DNA from 2 places in the Eubacterium sp. CAG:156 genome. Region 2 is predicted to be linked to the other one. Evidence: predicted binding sites of a transcription regulator. Region 2 holds the regulator's gene; the other holds the start of a gene.
What was found. Region 2 encodes Rex, which represses fermentation and respiration genes when NADH is low (regulators of the CRP and FNR family bind a similar motif). Its sites were predicted from a motif close to ATTGTTAANNNNTTAACAAT; they were not measured.
Positions count from the first base shown of each region.

Region 1: a site for Rex is predicted at 5,935-5,954, ahead of ABMA45_RS00215 (acetyl-CoA C-acetyltransferase). Genes of this name have one in related genera too.

Region 1 is NZ_FR878109.1:5,602-15,180, reverse strand. Features, by position in the region: gene ABMA45_RS00240 (electron transfer flavoprotein subunit alpha/FixB family protein) at 1-524, opposite strand, end outside; gene ABMA45_RS00235 (electron transfer flavoprotein subunit beta/FixA family protein) at 544-1,329, opposite strand; gene ABMA45_RS00230 (acyl-CoA dehydrogenase) at 1,347-2,504, opposite strand; gene ABMA45_RS00225 (3-hydroxyacyl-CoA dehydrogenase family protein) at 2,597-3,436, opposite strand; gene ABMA45_RS00220 (enoyl-CoA hydratase-related protein) at 3,495-4,286, opposite strand; gene ABMA45_RS00215 (acetyl-CoA C-acetyltransferase) at 4,557-5,741, opposite strand; gene ABMA45_RS00210 (transglutaminase-like domain-containing protein) at 6,051-8,579, opposite strand; gene ABMA45_RS00205 (DUF58 domain-containing protein) at 8,709-9,579, opposite strand, start outside.
Region 2 is NZ_FR878163.1:42,771-52,349, forward strand. Features, by position in the region: gene ABMA45_RS06595 (ABC transporter ATP-binding protein) at 1-627, shown strand, start outside; gene ABMA45_RS06600 (DUF2339 domain-containing protein) at 779-2,980, opposite strand; gene arcC (carbamate kinase) at 3,128-4,060, opposite strand; gene abc-f (ribosomal protection-like ABC-F family protein) at 4,177-6,099, opposite strand; gene ABMA45_RS06615 (redox-sensing transcriptional repressor Rex) at 6,296-6,934, shown strand; gene ABMA45_RS06620 (bifunctional ADP-dependent NAD(P)H-hydrate dehydratase/NAD(P)H-hydrate epimerase) at 6,948-8,444, shown strand; gene alr (alanine racemase) at 8,575-9,579, shown strand, end outside.

The DNA of each region.
Region 1 (9,579 bases), on a different contig from region 2:
ATCTGAGGACGGTTATCAGGACAAGCGATTGTAGCAATTGTGTTTCCACCAAATGCCGGACGAGTCATTAATAACTGATTGTGTTTCTGTTCCTTACCTGGAATAGCAACTAATGGGAAGTCACCAATTTCAAGTAATGTACAGTCAGCTGTTAAACCTGTTGCAACTCTAGCTGAAACTGTAGGACCTAAATCTCTACCAATTGCTGTTGCACCAACTAACATAATTTCAGGTTTATATTTGTTGATAACTTCTGCTAAAGCATGTGCATATGGTTCTGTTCTATATGTTTCAAGTTCAGGATCATCTACTACGATAACCTTGTCAGCGCCATATTCAGCTAACTGATCTACAAGATTTCCAACGTTTGATCCAAGAAGTACTGCTGTAACTTCTGTATTTAATGGTTTTGCGAGTCTTCCTGCTTCTCCGAGGAGTTCGAACGCGATTGAGCTTAATTCGTTATCTACCTGCTGAGCGAAGACATATACGCCTTTATAATCTTCTAAATTTATATTCTGCATGATTAAATCTCCTCTCTAATTAAATAACGTGCTTTGTTAAAAGCTTATCCATGATGTAATCAACTGCTTCAGCCGGGCTATCTGGAGTAACTTTTTCTCCAGCGCCTTTACGAACTTTATCAGATGCTTTAGCAATCTTTGTAGGTGAACCCTTTAATCCAAGGTCTCCATCTTCTACATCAACAAGATTTGCTCTTCCCCATGTTGTAATTTCTGCATCATAAGCATCAAAAATTCCACCTGGAGTCATATAACGAGGATCATTTAATTCTGAAAGTGCTGTAATTAATACAGGCATCTGAGCTTTAATTACGTGATGTCTGTCTTCATACTGACGTTCTACAATTACGCTATCTCCATCAACCTTAATATCCTGTGCATATGAGATAACAGGAATGTTAAGATGTTCAGCAATCTGTGGTCCAACCTGAGCTGTATCACCATCGATAGCCTGACGTCCTGTAATAATAATATCATAATCAAGGTTTCTGATAGCACCTGCGATTGTTGTTGATGTAGCCCATGTGTCAGCTCCACCTAAAACTCTATCAGTTACTAAGATTCCCTTATCAGCTCCCATAGCCATAGCTTCACGAAGAACTTCTTCAGCCTTTGGAAGACCCATAGTAACTACTGTTACTTCTGCGCCATACTGATCTTTTAATCTAAGTGCTGCTTCAAGACCTGCTTTATCATCAGGGTTCATAATTGTAAGCATTGCACCTCTATCTAATGTACCATCTGGATTGAATTTAACTCCACCCTTTGTATCAGGTACCTGTTTTACACAAACGACAATTTTCACGATAAGTACCTCCTAAATTATTTTAATAAGTTTGCAGAAATTACCATACGCTGAACTTCTGAAGTTCCTTCGTAGATTTCTGTGATCTTAGCATCACGCATCATACGCTCAACGTCATATTCTCTGATATAACCATAACCACCGTGTAACTGAACAGCCTTTGTTGTAACTTCCATTGCAACTTCTGCTGCGTATAATTTAGCCTGAGCTGCTTCTACAGAATATGTCTTCTGTGTTTCTTTAGCCTTAGCTGCCTTGTATACAAGCATCTTAGCAGCTTCTACCTTAGTAGCCATGTCTGCTAACTGGAACTGTGTATTCTGGAACTGTCCGATTGTTCTACCGAACTGTTTTCTTTCTTTTACGTATGCAATAGTTGTTTCTAAAGCACCTTCTGCAAGACCAAGAGCCTGAGCTGCGATACCAATACGTCCACCATCAAGTGTATGCATAGCGATACCGAAACCTTTACCCTGCTTACCAAGTAAGTTTTCTGCTGGAATACGGCAATCTTCAAAGATTAATTCGTATGTTGCTGAACCACGGATACCCATCTTCTTTTCTTTTGTACCAAATGAAAATCCAGGTGTTCCTTTTTCAACGATGAATGCTGAAATTTCTTTCATCATTCTACCACGTTTTTCAACTTTACCTGTAACTGCAATGATGATATAAATATCTGCATATTTACCATTTGTAATAAAACATTTTGAACCATTTAATACCCATTCATTTGTTTCTTTATCGAAAACAGCCTTTGTCTGCTGTCCCTGTGCGTCTGTACCAGCACCTGGTTCTGTTAAACCGAAAGCACCTAATTTTTCACCTTTTGCAAGTGGAACTACGTATTTCTGCTTCTGTTCTTCAGTACCAAATGTCATAATAGGATCGATACAAAGTGATGTATGTGCTGAAACGATAACACCTGTTGTACCACAAACCTTTGATAATTCTTCAACGCACATAGCGTATGTTAAAGGATCACATCCCTGTCCACCATATTCCTTAGGAACTGGGATACCAAGGAAACCATTTTTTGCCATTTTTTCAACTGTCTCTACAGGGAACTGTTCATTTTCATCTGTTTCCTGTGCAAGAGGTTTTACTTCATTTTCGGCAAATTCTTTGAAAAGGCTCTGAGCCATTTCATGTTTCTTACTTAATGTAAAATCCATTATTAAATTCCTCCATGTAAATTAAATAAATATATAAGGGGATACCACTAATCATCGACTAGTGGCACTCCCTAACTCTCATGTATATTGTATTATTTGCTGTAATCGTAGAAACCAACGCCAGTCTTTCTTCCAAGCTTTCCTGCACGTACCATCTTTCTAAGAAGTGTATGTGGACGATACTTTGGATCACCTGTTTCAGCCTGAAGTACTTCCATAATAGCAAGTACAATATCAAGACCTACTAAATCACCTAATGCTAATGGTCCCATTGGATGAGATGCACCAAGCTTCATGGCTGTATCGATATCTTCTACTGAAGCGATTCCGTCAGCATAGATTCCGATTGCTTCGTTAATCATTGGGATTAAGATTCTGTTAACAACAAATCCTGGAGCTTCAGCAACTTCTACTGGAGTCTTTCCGATTTCTGTAGCGATTGTCTTAATCTGTTCAACTAATTCCTTAGGTGTGTTTCCACCAGCAATAACTTCAACTAACTTCATTCTGTCAGCTGGGTTGAAGAAATGCATACCAATCATAGGTCTGTCAAGTCCAGCACCGATTTCTGTGATTGATAATGATGATGTATTTGTAGCAAAAATACATTCAGGTTTTACGATGCTCTGTAATTCCTTAAATGTTTCTTTCTTAATTGACATTACTTCTGGAGCAACTTCGATTACTAAATCGCAGTCTGTACAGATGTCTTTTAATCCTGTCTGGATTTTTCCTAAAATTTCAGCACCTTTTTCTGCTGTGATTTTTTCTTTACCAACAAGGAAGTTGATGTTCTTTTCAATTCTTGCCTTTCCTCCATCAGCAAATTCCTGCTTGATGTCACAAAGACGTACTTCATATCCGTCTGTCATTGCAAATGCCTGTGCAATTCCTGCACCCATTGTTCCTGCACCAATAACTCCTACTATCATTGTTTTTCCTCCTAAATGAAAATATAAATATTATCTGAATATAAATTCAGCATTCCGCTTATTTATTTGCAAATGGTACTACCTTTAATTTCTTTTCTTTATCTTTTTCAAGGAAGTTACCCATTCCTGCCTTCTGGTCTTCTGTTTCGAAGCAGCTACCGAATAATTTTTCTTCGATTACGATTGCATCGTCCATACCTACTTCAAGTCCTTCGTTAATTGCCTTCTTGCAAGCTCTGACAGCAATTGGAGCGTTCATAGCGATTCCATTAGCCATCTTCTTAGCTGCATCCATTAATTCTTCTACAGGATATACTGCATTAACAAGACCAATTCTTAAAGCTTCAGCAGCCTTAATGTTTCTTGCTGTATAAATCATCTGTTTAGCCATTCCCGGTCCAACAATTCTTGCAAGTCTCTGTGTTCCACCAAATCCAGGTGTAATTCCAAGACCTACTTCAGGCTGTCCAAAAATTGCATTTTCAGAACAGATTCTAATATCACAGCTCATAGAAATTTCGCATCCACCACCTAATGCAAATCCATTAACAGCAGCGATTACAGGGATTTCTAATGTTTCAATCTTTCTAAATACATCATTTCCCTTTTTACCAAAAGCTTCACCTTCTGCTTTTGTAAGTGTTGACATTTCTCCTATATCTGCACCTGCAACGAATGATTTTTCGCCTGCACCTGTGATAATTAATGCTCTTGTTGTATTAATATCAATTGCATCAATTGTTTCTTCTAATTCAGTAAGTACCTGGCTATTTAAAGCATTAAGTGCCTTTGGACGGTTGATTGTAAGAACACCTACAAATCCTTCCTGTTCATATGTGATAAATTCCATATTTATTCTCCTTAATATAAAAGTCAAAGCAAATAGCATTCTACGCTTTGGGCTATAAAAGTAAAATATTTGTTATATTGAGCCATCTCAAAAAAACAATTTACACTTCAAACAGGTAAGCCCCATCACCGTTATTTCAATATGTGAAAGAGCTCACCTGATTGCTTAAGACGAAATGCATATGTAAAAATTATTAACTTATTCTCTAACAGATTAAAAAGTTATTAACTTCAATTAACAATCCATCATCTGCATTTCATTTATTTTTTATTAGTCACGTTCAACGATTGTAGTACATCCCATACCACCACCGATACATAATGTAGCAAGACCCTTCTTAGCGTCTCTCTTCTGCATCTCGTGAAGTAATGTAACAAGGATACGGCAACCTGAAGCTCCAACAGGATGTCCAAGTGCGATTGCACCACCGTTTACGTTTACTTTGCTCATGTCGAATTTTAAGTCTCTTGCAACTGCTACAGACTGTGCTGCGAAAGCTTCGTTAGCTTCGATTAAGTCCATATCATCGATTGTCATATTAACTTTTGCTAATGCTTTCTTTGTAGAAGCAACAGGTCCAACACCCATGATTGATGGATCAACACCACCAAGTGCTCCTGTTACGAATGTAGCCATTGGTGTAACACCTAATTCTTTAGCTTTTTCTTCGCTCATAACTACAACTGCTGCTGCACCATCATTAATTCCTGATGCATTACCTGCTGTAACTACTCCATCAGGCTTACCTGAGCAGCATCTTAACTTGCTAAGAGTTTCAACTGTTGTTCCAGCTCTTGGTCCTTCATCTGTATCAACGATGATTGTCTGTTTTCTTGTTTTAACTTCAACAGGAACGATTTCATCTTTGAATTTTCCTTCAGCCATAGCCTTTTCACATTTCTGCTGTGAGTTAGCTGAGAATTCATCTAATTCTTCTCTTGTAAGTCCCCACTGATCAGCTACGTTTTCAGCTGTAATCATCATATGGTAATTGTTAAATGCATCTGTTAAAGCATCATTAACCATTGTATCAACAACTGTTCCGTTGTTCATTCTGTAACCAAATCTAGCCTGTGGTAAAGCATATGGTGCCATTGACATGTTTTCCATACCACCTGCAACTACGATATCAGCATCTCCTGCCTGAATCATCTGTGCTGCCATATTTACACAGTTAAGACCTGAACCACAAACAACGTTAACTGTTACAGCTGGTGTTTCAATTGGAAGTCCTGCCTTAAGTGCTGCCTGACGTGCAACGTTCTGTCCAAGACCTGCCTGGATAACACATCCCATATATACGTGATCAACCTGATCAGCTGGAACGCCTGCTCTGTTAAGAGCTTCCTTAATAACGATAGAACCTAAAACAGGTGCTGGAGTTGTGCTTAAAGCTCCACCCATTTTACCAATAGCTGTACGGCATGCGCCTGCAATAACTACTTTCTTTGACATGATAAATATCCTCCATATAAAATAATTTAATTACGCGTCGCTTTTGTAATATATATTCTAAGTAATCCCTTACGACACACTCTTGTTCAATGATAACATAGGCCAATATATCTTGCAATAAACCGCATTTAAAATATATGTAAAATTTGTGTGAATACCATTAATTCACGCAGTTATCCCTATGTCCACTGAGATTGTTATAATTTTAACAAATTATATTTTCTTTGTCTAGTGAAATATAAAAAATTAGGTGAAAAATATCGAATTTTTAAATAATTAAAGGAAAAACATTTCTATAGTTTATAAAATTTACATTCCTTTAATTCTAAGCCAAATTAGTTTACCATATCTATTATCTTTTTTCATTTTCTTAATTAATTTATTTCTAAAATTAATATAAATAAAATATGCTTTTTTCTCATCTTCACTTTCTATCTTTTTATCAGAAAATTTTTCTTCCAAAGCCTTTTTGTATAACCAGTTCCACTCTTCTTTATTCACAATATCCAACTCATTCATTATATATTCAAATTCATCATATTCAATTGTCTGTTTATTCAAATTATTCTTCTTGTTTATATTTGATTCTTCTCTGTTTCCTTTATTTAAACTTCTAGCCTTCACATTTATTGGATTTGCACCACTTAATGTTTTTCTTTTTAAATTATTTTTGCCTGCGCACATTCTTCTTCCAACGCAATAAAGATAAGTATACGCTTCAACAGCAGACATATTTCTGCATTTTCGTAATTTTTTCTTCTTTAATGCATTAAATTCGACAAATAAAATCACGACTGCAATTATAACTAGCAACATAATGCCAACCATCACTTTTCTATTTCCGTTTATGTTTGTATTATCACTATTTTTCGTGTCACTCTCATTTGAATTTTCTAAATCAGTATTTTTCTTTTCATTGCTTTGTGTCTCATTAACCTGTTTTTGTAAAGTTGTTGCTTCTACAATTTTATTAGTTACATTTTCATTCTCTTTTTCTTCCGGGCTATTAACAGATTCAGCTTCAGTTAAGGATGTGTCAGCTATTGTATGATCTTTAACAACCCACCCGATATATGAATTCAACACTTCTGTCCATGCATGCGCCATCTTATCTGTCACAACTGCCGTATAATGTCCATTTTTATCTCTTTCAAATGCACTCGATGGGATTGCGAATCCTTCCACATATCTTGCTGGGATTCCACACATTCTATACATTAATGTTGCAGTTGTAGCAAAATGAACACAAAATCCTTTTCTGCTCTCTGTCAAAAAATACTCTGATACATCCTGCCCTGACGGAGTCTTTCCCGGCATTAAAGTATATTTAAATCCATTTGAAAATAATTTATCAATATTACTTGATACATCATCTATATTGTCAGAATATATCTTACTTTTATATTCTCTTATTTTACTCAATTTGTCCGGAATCTGCTCATCTACAATTTTCGCCACTTTGTTTTCATAAGTTTTCCAGTCTTCAAAATCACTACCATAATCCATCTCATCCAATGCCATAGCATCTTCCATTGGAAAATAATTATATTTCTGATATGTTTTTGAATTCTCTCCACTTATAAAATTTAGATTTCCATGTCCATTCACCGTATCATCATCTGTGACTTTTGCATAATATGGCACAAATGCAATATTCTTACATTCTGCAAAAACATCTAATGTTGCAATTTGTAATGCTGCCGGCACTCTTGAATGATTTATTCTATTGTAAGTTTCCCCATATATTCTTTTTCGGTTGTCAGCTTCTTTCATCAATCTATAGCCACTAGAATCTTTTTCTAAATCAGATAAACTAAACTCACTCCATTTATTGTTTTTATAAGTTTCACCCACAAAATTTTTAATATAAAACGTTCCCTCTGGCATTTGAGTTAATGTTACTTTAAGCATTTTTGTTCCCGTAATTGTACGTTCACTACTATTATTCAAATTACCATTCAAAACTATTTTATCATTTCTAAACGGTCCTCCAAAAAACGATAATATCTGTGTAGGTAATTCTTTAAGTTGAAAATTTTGAATACTGGATTTTACCTCAATATATTTAAGTTCATTTATTTTTTTATTTTCCTTAATATATGGTCTCATTCCAAAAGCCAAACACATAAGAACAGTTAAAACTATCCCTCCGGCAACTACGCTCCCAATTACATTTCCGTGCTTTTTAAAAACAAAATATAATCTATATACCATTACTCCGCCAATTATAAATAAGCAGTTTTCAGTTGATGGGAATGCTCCAACAGTACATGTTAATGCAATAGGAATTACCATAAATAAAGTAACCACGAAAAATCCTTTTTCCTTTTTTGTAATTAAGACAAATGTAATCGAAATCACAAAAATCACTAATGTTACAATAACCCAAAATTCCCAGTTATCTTTTACATTAGTTATTTCCTTTAATGACAAATATTTATTAATTCCTATTGTTTTTAAATCTGAATAATCAAGGATATAATTTGAATTTAAAATATTATTATATTTTTTATAAATAGAATAATAGGCTTCAGAAATAGGCGAAATACCTCTTATAAGATGAGCACATGCAACTTCAGGATTTTCGAAAGTCCATGTAACTAAAGTTACACAACTCATTCCCCCAATTATAAGTATCCATTTGTAAATATATTTAAAACAATATACAAATATATACGCAATAATTAATGTTATTGATACAGTTAATATCAATCTTTTTATATTTGCATTTATTTTAAATTCGTAAAAAATTGTATTAAATAAAGTCACAATTAAAAAAGCTAAAATACAGATTTTAACACCAACATCTAGTATGCTTTTATTATTCCAACCCTTCAATGCATTTTTCTCCATAATTTTATATAAGCCTTTCAACGAAATTTGCTAATTTTAAAATTAGTAATAAACTATTTTACTATTTTATTTTAAAACATAATTCAGACAATTTTATTAATATAAATTTGTTTTTTATACTTCAAAATATAATTTTTTCCATTGTATTTTATTTTTGTTTTTTGTTATTCTAAGTTCACTATCATTAATTTTTATAATTCCATTAGATTTCATTTCTATGACAGTGCTATAGTTTTCTTTTTCTAATTTATCATTTAATGCATAACTATTTTCTTCCTGCAGTTTGTGTACATCTGTAATCAATATTTCGTTTAGCATTTGGTATAAATTTTCCAATGATGTTATCTTAAAATTAACTGTTTTCAATCTTTGTCCGTCATACCATGAAACCACATTGTTGCATTTTTCCTGAAGCAGTGAAAATGAAATATCGGTTGCAATTTCTATTGATTCAATTATGCTTTTTTTATCTTTGCTATTGCCACAGAAATCAACCCATATCAACACTGCACACCCTTCAGGTTTTCCCCTTTCTTTAACAAGAAGCTTGTCATTTTTTGCTGATAGTTTCCAATGTATATCATGTATTGAATCCTGTTCTCTATATTCTCTTATCTGATAAGTTTCTAACGGATCATCTCCCGATTCATATGTAGAATAATAGTCCGCCTCAGTTATAAATTTTTTTGTACTTTGTTTTACCTCTACATTTACAAGTTTTAATTCCGGATATATTAATATATTTTCTTTCTCTTCGACTTTTTTCTTTAAAGAAAAAATGCCAAACCAATCTAGTACTTCATAACTGTCAAATGAGATAATTACGCTTCCGAACTGGTTAAACTCAACGTCATAATATATTTCATTCTTATTTTTTCCATTTGTTTTCCCACGTAATTTTATCTTTTTACTTTTTCCCGTAAATCTGTTTTTGACAGCTATATTTAGCACAATATTTACCGAAGGAATAAATGCTTTACTGCTT
Region 2 (9,579 bases):
GTAGCTTTAGTTGGTTCATCAGGTGCCGGAAAAACCACTTTGTGTAATTTAATACCGAGATTTTACGATGTTACAAAAGGTGAAATTACAATTGATGATACTGATATTAGAAAAATAAAATTAGAGAATCTTAGAAATAATATTGGAATTGTGCAACAGGATGTGTATTTGTTTGCGGGAACAGTGTATGACAATATACGTTACGGAAAGAAAAATGCAACGAAAGAAGAAGTTATAGAGGCTGCAAAAAATGCAAATGCCCATGAATTTATTATGTCACTTCCTAATGGATATGAAACTGATATAGGGCAAAGAGGAATTAAATTGTCAGGTGGACAGAAACAACGATTATCAATTGCAAGAGTATTTCTTAAAAATCCGCCTATTTTGATTTTTGATGAAGCAACATCAGCTCTTGATAATGAAAGTGAAAAAGTAGTTCAGGAATCTTTAGAAAAGCTTGCAAAAAACAGAACAACATTAGTTATTGCACATAGATTAACAACAATCAGAAATGCAGAAAAGATTCTTGTTCTTTCTGAAAATGGAATAGAAGAGCAGGGAACACATGATGAGCTTATAAATAAACATGGAATATATTATGATTTATATAATGTAAATAATTAGTAGAAAATAAATACAAATGCCGCCATCCGTATAGCAGGTGGTTTATAGTCCGAAAACAATAATATGCTGCGTGATTGTTTTCGGACAGACTAAAGTCCATAAACAAAAAATCAGGGTGGGTTTAAACCATCCTGATTTTTATTTAAAGGACCTATTGCTTATTTATTTTTTTGTCTACTATATTATAAATTGTACTAATTACAAAACATAATATTCCACAGACAAAAAAGCTTAAAGCATGTCCGATAGTGTTATCATATGTAATATCTAATAAAATTAGTTTTGCAATGCTTACTAAAGAAAGTACAAGCCCGTAAATACGAAGCGATTTGAAAGAAAAACAAAATCCTAACACAATACATAATATTGCAAACAAAAAGGCAAAAATGCTAATTAAGTAATTTGGTGAATTGAATGAATTTAAAATTATAACCATTAGAATAGTGAATTTAATTCCAACATATATACCAAAAGTAATTTTTTCTTTCTTTAAATAATTCTGTGAATTTATCAAAAATAGTACTAGAGTCACTAGTATGGCAATGATATGTAATGCAGGACTATTTAGTTTGATAATAAAACGTAATCCACAAATCATTAAAAATAAATTTACAATATCAGTTGTAATATTTGTACTTTTTTCATTCTTTCCTGATATCCAGTTTTTAGAGAATGGCGTGAACTTTGCCACAATATTAACTAAACATATAATAATAAAGCTTGTAAAATCCTTAGCTATATGTGTAGAAAATAAAGGAGCAATTATATTGCTAAAATCATTTATCGTAATAAAGATGAACATACAGTATAATAATATTTTTATTTTATTACTATAATCTTTTGTATATTTCATTAAGAATGAAAATAGACATAAAAGTGAAATACTAATGAGTAATCTTGAAACATTATTAGTAGAACTGTTTAGTACGAAAAATATAAAATACACAATACTGAATATCTTATATATATATTGCTTGTAAAAATAACCGTATACAGCAAATGGGATAATAAATATTGATAAATAAAAATAATTATAAATAAAATTCCCGCTGTTATCAAAAGCAATTTGTACCATACTAATTATCGGAACAAGCATCATGGCAGTTTGAAGAAGTATAATATTAAATTTGTTTTCATCTTTAAATTTTAATTCAATTCCAATAAGAATTAAGAGTGCTACGGCTATATTAAAGAATTCATTGAAACTAAAACAATATAAGGTCGTTAAAGCAATATAATAAAACATATTTGTAATACTGAATACAGCAGAAAAATTGTTATCTACTTTCATTTTAACAAACCCGGTAATAATAATAGAGGATATAAAAAGTAGTAGGATGCAGTAAGACAAAATAATCACTGTGCTATTTCCTGCATAAAGTTTATAGTCAGGCATTGTAGCATTAAAAGTGAATAAGCATATTATATTGAATATATTGCAAATTGAATTTTTGTGATATTCATCTTGAATATTAGTGTAATAAAATATTGATTCTGTTACTACAAAAAATGCAGAGAGAAAAAGCAATTTGTTCCAATCGCCTGAAGCGTGACAAAAATAAGTGCCAAATAAAATGGAAATTGTAATACCTGCCTGACCAATAATTGCAAAAATATATGATTTTGTTTTAGATAATACACAAACAAATAATGCCCATACAAATATAAATAAATATAATGTTATTTCGTTAATAATTTTAAAATACATGTTACTCAGCAACAATGAAATGAATATTGCCCCTGTGCCACATCCACTAATTGAAATATAAAGCTTGTTATGTGAATCTTTTTTTAGAAGAAAAATTCCGGCTATCATAAGTGCAAAACTGAAAATATATAAAATTAAAATTTTTGCAGTATCAGATAACATTGGCAATACTAAAGTGGCAAATAAAATTAAACTGATAAAAATTAATACAGAGGCAAAAATTCCCATTAAAGATTTGCCCATGAGTAATTCAAAATTATTGAAATTTTTAGTTGAATTTTTTCTAACACCATTGTCAATGCTAGTGCCTGTAGTAGAAGTGACAGGTGAATAAGGATGAACCTGACCCTTAGAATAATAAGGCTGTGGTGCAGAACTGTGCCCGGCAGAATAATAAGGTTGTGGATTAACCGGAGGTTTGTCCGCAGAATATGTATTATTATGTTCGGTTTCATTCTCAACAGATAATTTTAAAAGATTTAACTGGTTGTTAAGATAGTCTAATTCTTTTGTTAAGTATTCAATTTTATTTTCGATTATAGCTTTGTCTATGTTTCCTTTATTGTTAGAATACTTTTCAATTAAATCATTTAGTTCTAATCTGGTTTTAATTAGCTTTTCTTCATATTGTAAAATATCGTGCATAAATACCCCTTTTATATACAGAAATAATAAAAAAATAATTTCTGTATGTATACATTATTTTTGAATAAATAATATGCCCGCTACTAAAATACGCATTGTATATTTTGTAGAGAGCATATTGTAAACATTTGTTAATTAAATTGACTGTTATTCAATTACAGTACCAATTTTTCCTCTGATTGCATCTTTAGCTTTAGCAAGGTTAGAAATGATAGCCTTTCTTCCCTTCTTTGCTAATACGAAATTGAGAGATGCATCAATCTTAGGAAGAGAAGTGATAGGATCAAAGTATCCTTTATCAATTAAATCTTCAGCTTCTTTTGTAGTTAAAGTACCGAGTTCTTTAACTTCTCCGTCTACATCAATTGTAAGATTATCACTTGATGTAAGAATCATAAGAGCATCAGCATCTAACATGTCTGCAAGTTTAGCTGCTGTATAATCTTTTTCAATAACAGCACTGGCACCTTTTAATCCTGTACGCTGTTCAAGAACAGGAATTCCACCGCCACCTGCTGCGATAACTAACTGATGAGCATCAACTAAAGCCTTGATTGCATCAATTTCATAAATATCAATTGGCTTAGGACTTGCAATGATTCTTCTGTAGCCTTCATCGCCTTCTTCGTATTCAACGTAGTTACCTTTTTTCTTCTCATTTTCAGCTTCTTCCTTAGTCATAAGACGTCCGATAACTTTAGAAGGAGCGTTAAATGCTCTGTCAAAAGGATCAACTCTTACCTGAGTAATAATAGTACTTACAGGTTTATATAATCCTCTTGAAAGTAACTCTGAACGAATTGCATTCTGTAAATCGAATCCAATATATCCCTGACTCATTGCACTACAGATTGACATAGGTGCAACAGTTCTGTCAGGATCAAGTCTTGAAAATTCAGTCATTGCAGTCTGAATCATTCCGACCTGAGGACCATTACTGTGAGTAATAACAACATCATATTTTTCTTCTACCAAATCTGCAATAGCTTTTGCAGCAAGTTTTACACGTTCCTGTTGTTTAGGAAATGATTCACTAAAAGCATTTCTTCCTAAAGCAACTACAATTTTTTTGTTAGCCATAAGTAGTCTCCTTTACTGATATCAGGATAAAACCTGATGTAATTTGAGGTCCGTTGAGACCAAAATCTTATAAATATTTTAACTTATAATAAGGAAAAATACAATAAATAAACCGTTTATTCGTCAAGTAAATCGGATAATTCTTCCCATTGAGCCATTAGCTTGTCGAGAGTTTCGCTAATTTTATCCTGTTCTTTACTGATTTCGTTTAATTTAGCTGAGTTTTTAGCAATTTCAGGGTCAGCTAAAAGTTCATCTAATTCATTTAAACGCTCTTCATTAGTTTTTATCTTTTCTTCAACTTTTAAAATATCATTTTTCAATTTTCTAATCCTTGCCTGTTCGGCTTTCCTTTCTAAATAATTTTGCTTATTAGTAGAAGTAGAAGGAGTATTAGAAGAAGTTTGCTCTTCTTTTGGAGCATATATTGCTGTAAGTTCGTCCTTCTTTTCTTCGTAATAGTCATAATTTCCAATATAATTTACAATTGCTTTATTTGTTAATTCAATGATACGTGTGGCAGTTTGATTAATAAAATATCTGTCATGAGATACATAAAAAATTGTGCCGGTATAATTGTTTAATGCGTTTTCAAGAATTTCTTTTGAAACCATATCAAGATGGTTAGTAGGTTCATCTAATATAATGAAATTAGCTTCTGAAAGCATTAATTTTGCTAAAGAAAGACGACCTTTTTCTCCACCACTTAAATCTCCTATGCGTTTAAATACATCATCACCTGTAAACATAAAAGCGGCTAACACATTTCTGATTTTTGTGTTTGTAAGATTAGGATAAGAATCGCTCACTTCATCAAACAAAGTATTTGAATCATTTAATGTATGATGTTCCTGATCATAATATCCGATATTAACGTTTGTTCCGAGAGTAAAAGAGCCGCTATCTGCAGCAATTAGTCCGTTTATAATTTTTAAAATTGTAGTTTTTCCGGTTCCGTTATCACCGATAAGAGCAACACGTTCACCTCTCTTAATTTCAAAAGAAATATCGGAAAATAATGATTTGTTATCAAATGACTTTGCTAAATTTGAAACACTTAAAACATCATTGCCACTCGTACAGTTTGGTTCAAGTCTAAGAGTCATGGCATTTTCATATGTATCAGGATTATCGATTACTTCCATTTTACTTAAAGCTTTTTCACGACTTTCAGCACGCTTATAAAACTTTTCCTGTTTATATGAGCGAAGCTTGGCAATGACTTCTTCCTGATGCTTTATTTCAGCCTGTTGTTTGATATAGAGTTTAATTGCTGCTTCTCTAAGTTCTTTCTTTTTAACAGCGTAAGCTGAATAGTTGCCATCGTAAACATGGCAGTGTGTATTTTCTATTTCAACAATCTTAGTTACAATCTTATCTAAGAAATAACGGTCGTGGGCAACGATTACAACAGCTCCGTTATAGTTAGACAAATAAGTTTCCAGCCATTTGATAGAATTTAAATCAAGATGGTTTGTAGGTTCATCCAATAAAATAATATCCGGTTTTTGAATTAAAAGTTTACATAGTGCAACACGGGTTTTTTGACCTCCGGATAAAGTTGAAATTTTTTTATTAAAATCACTGTCTTCAAAACCGAGTCCACGAAGAGTACCATCAACCTCACTTTTGTATGCGTATCCGTTTAACAATTCAAACTGATGATGTAGATTCGTGTAACTGTTAACTATATCATCATAGTTGTCGCATCCATTTGCCATTAAGGATTCATATTCCCTTAATTTATTTTCCATATCTATAATATTTTGCTTTACGGAACGTACTTCTTCATATATAGAATTGTCTGTATCTAAATTCTGATATTGGGCAAGATAACCAACAGACTTGTCCTTTCCGATAATTACATCCCCTGAATCGGATGAAAGTTCATTCATTATTATTTTTAATATAGTAGACTTTCCGGCTCCATTATTGCCTACAATGGCAGCTTTTTCATGGTCATTTACAAAAAAACTGCAATCGTCAAGAATAACTTCTTCACCATAAGCCTTGCTTATATGATTGCATGATAAAATCATAGGAATCCTCCTGTGTTTGTAGTGTTTTTATATAATCAGCAAAAATAGGCTGATACCACGTAAGATTATAAAACGAAAAGCTAAAACAATCAATGAAATACTGTAAAAGAACAGTGTCAAAAAGAATGATAAATATTTGACAATGTTTGCCCTAAAACATATAATTGAAGTGGTTAAATAACGAAGGAGAACGGAAATGAGAAAAATATCCAAGGCGGTAATCACAAGATTGCCAAGATACTATAGATATTTAGATGAATTAATACAGCAGGATGTCGAAAGAGTTTCGTCTAAAGAATTAAGTGACATGATGAATGTTACGGCCTCTCAGATACGACAGGATTTGAATAATTTTGGTGGGTTTGGACAACAGGGGTACGGATATAATGTTAAATATCTGTATGATGAAATCGGAAAATTATTAGGACTTGATGTGACGCATAAGATGATAATTGTAGGTGCAGGAAATCTTGGACAGGCAATTGCAAACTATGGAAATTTTAGAAACAGAGGTTTTGAAATTACGGCTTTATTTGACAAAAATAAAGATTTAATTGGTAAAAAGACAGTGAATGGGACTGAAATCAGAGACATTTCTACTATAATAGATTATGTGAAAAATGAAAATATTGAGATTGTGGCATTGGCACTTCCTAAAGGACCGGCAACAGATATTGCTGAAAAATTAGTCGAATGTGGAGTGAAGGCATTTTGGAATTTTGCTCACACTGATTTAGGATTTAGCGATGACATAATAGTTGAGAATGTTCATTTATCAGAAAGCTTAATGAAACTTACATATAGAATATCAGAAAAAGCAAATAAAAATAAATAAGAGGTGAAGTACTATGGAAAGAATAATTTCTGGTACGGATATGAAAAAGGTTGATGAATATACAATTAATGAAGTTGGAATCCCAAGTTTAGTATTAATGGAAAGAGCAGCAAAGAGTGTTGCTGATTTAATTGAAGAAACAACAGATAAAAACAGTGAGGTAATTGCTATTGCCGGAACTGGTAATAATGGTGCCGACGGCGTTGCAGTTTGCAGGATGTTATACATAGATGGATATAACACCTGCATTTATATTATGGGAAACATAGATAAGGCAACACAGGAATGCAAAACACAGATTGAGATAGCACAGAAAGTTGGAATTGAAATCAAAGATGCTTCAAGACTGACAAGAGATGAAATGGATAAGAAACACGTAATTGTTGATTCAATATTTGGAGTCGGATTATCAAGAAATGTAGATGGCGATTACAAAAAGTTAATTGAAGCAATAAATCAAAGCAAGGCTAAAGTTTATGCTGTAGACATTCCATCAGGCCTGAACGCAGATACAGGAAAAGTGATGGGTGTGGCTGTTAAAGCGGATTATACTGTATGCTTTGGAGAACTTAAACTTGGAGCAGTTCTTTATCCGGGAGCAGATTATTGTGGAAAACTATCATTTGATAATATAGGTTTTCCGGATGTTTCCTATAAGAAGTGTGAAACAGTTTATAAATACCACACAAGCGATGATTTAAAACTAATTCCGAAACGACCGAATTATTCTAATAAAGGTACATATGGAAAACTTCTTGTTATAGCAGGTAATAAAGATATAACAGGGGCAGCGTTTTTATGTGCAAAGGCAGCGTTTAGGACAGGAGCCGGACTGGTAAGAATATTTACTGCAAAGGAAAATCGTGAAGTAATACAAAAACTATTACCTGAAGCAATGGTAAATGTATATGATACAGATGATTTTGACAAAAAGGCTTTAGATGCCTGTATAGAATGGGCAAATGTTATTGCAATTGGTCCGGGAATTGGAACAGGTGGAATACAAAAAAATATGGTTGAAGCAGTTCTTGAAAGCAGAAAGAACACGGTAATAGATGCAGATGGAATTAATGTTATTTCACAAAATGTTAAACTAAAAAAAATGCTTCATAAGAATGTAATATTGACACCGCATTTAGGCGAAATGGCCAGATTTGAAAATAAAACGATAGATGAAATAAAGGACAATCTTGTAAAAAGTGCTTTCAATATTAATTATATGTACAATGCAAATGGAATTCTAAAAGATGCAAGAAGCGTTGCTGTTACGCAAGATGATATATACATAAATATGACAGGAAATAGTGGCATGGCGACTGCAGGCTCGGGAGATGTGCTTACTGGAATTGTTGCAGGATTGTTGGCTATTGGGTGCAATGTAGAAAACGCTACAACGCTTGCACCATACATTCATGGAATTGCCGGAGATTTGGTAGCAACAAAGATGCCTAAAGCCTCTATAATGGCTACTGATATAATTGAGGAAATAAAAAATATTATGCCTCAGTAAATAATTGTGACACAATAATGATAAAGTTTCATTTAAAACTGTACATAATAGAGATAATTTGAAATTGTAATGTAATAAAAAACGATAAAGATATAAATTCAAATAATTTATAAACGTGGAGAAGAAGAAAATGAAAAGAGAAATATGTGAAGAAGAATATTTTAGGGGCTATGCAGAAATCAATCTGGATGCAATATACAAAAATGTATATGAGATGAAAACAAGACTTAATAAAAATACAGGAGTTGTTCTTGTAATAAAAACAGATGGGTATGGGCATGGAGCAGTGCCTATAGCTAAAGCACTTGATGATTTGTGCTATGGATATGCAGTTGCAACTCCATATGAAGGCAATAATTTAAGAAATCATGGACTTAATAAACCTACATTTTTATTAGGTTATGCGGATGAATCATCGTACGATATGATTATAGAAAAAGAATTAATTCCAGCAATTTTTTCTTTAGAAATGGCAACAAAATTATCAAAGCACGCACAAAAACTTGGCAAAGAAGTAAAGATTAATATTGCTGTTGACACGGGAATGAGCAGAATTGGTTATATTCCGGGAAGTGATGCAGTAAAAGAAATTGTTGAAATAAACAAACTTCCTTTTATAAAAATAGAATCTATATTTACACATTTTGCAAAAGCAGACTATGTTGACAAGTCATTTGCTGACAAGCAGTTTGATGAGTTTGTAAATTTTGTTGATGAAGTAGAAAAAAATGGAGTTAAGATTCCGATACATCAGTGTGCAAATAGTGCAGCAATGATGGAAATGCCAAAGACTTCATTATCATTGTCAAGAGCAGGAATTTCAATGTACGGATTGTATCCATCAGATGAAATGAGCCGTGAAAATATGAAACTATATCCTGCATTATCTCTTCACAGTCATGTAGTTTACGTAAAAACAATTAAAAAAGGAAGAGGAATAAGTTACGGACAGACTTATATAGCACCTCATGATATGAAAATTGCTACAATTCCACTTGGATATGGGGACGGATATCAGAGAAATCTTAGCAATAAAGGATATGTACTCATTAATGGCAGAAAAGTAAATATTGTGGGTAGAGTATGCATGGATCAATTTATGGTTGATGTTACGGGAATGGATGTTAAAGAAGGA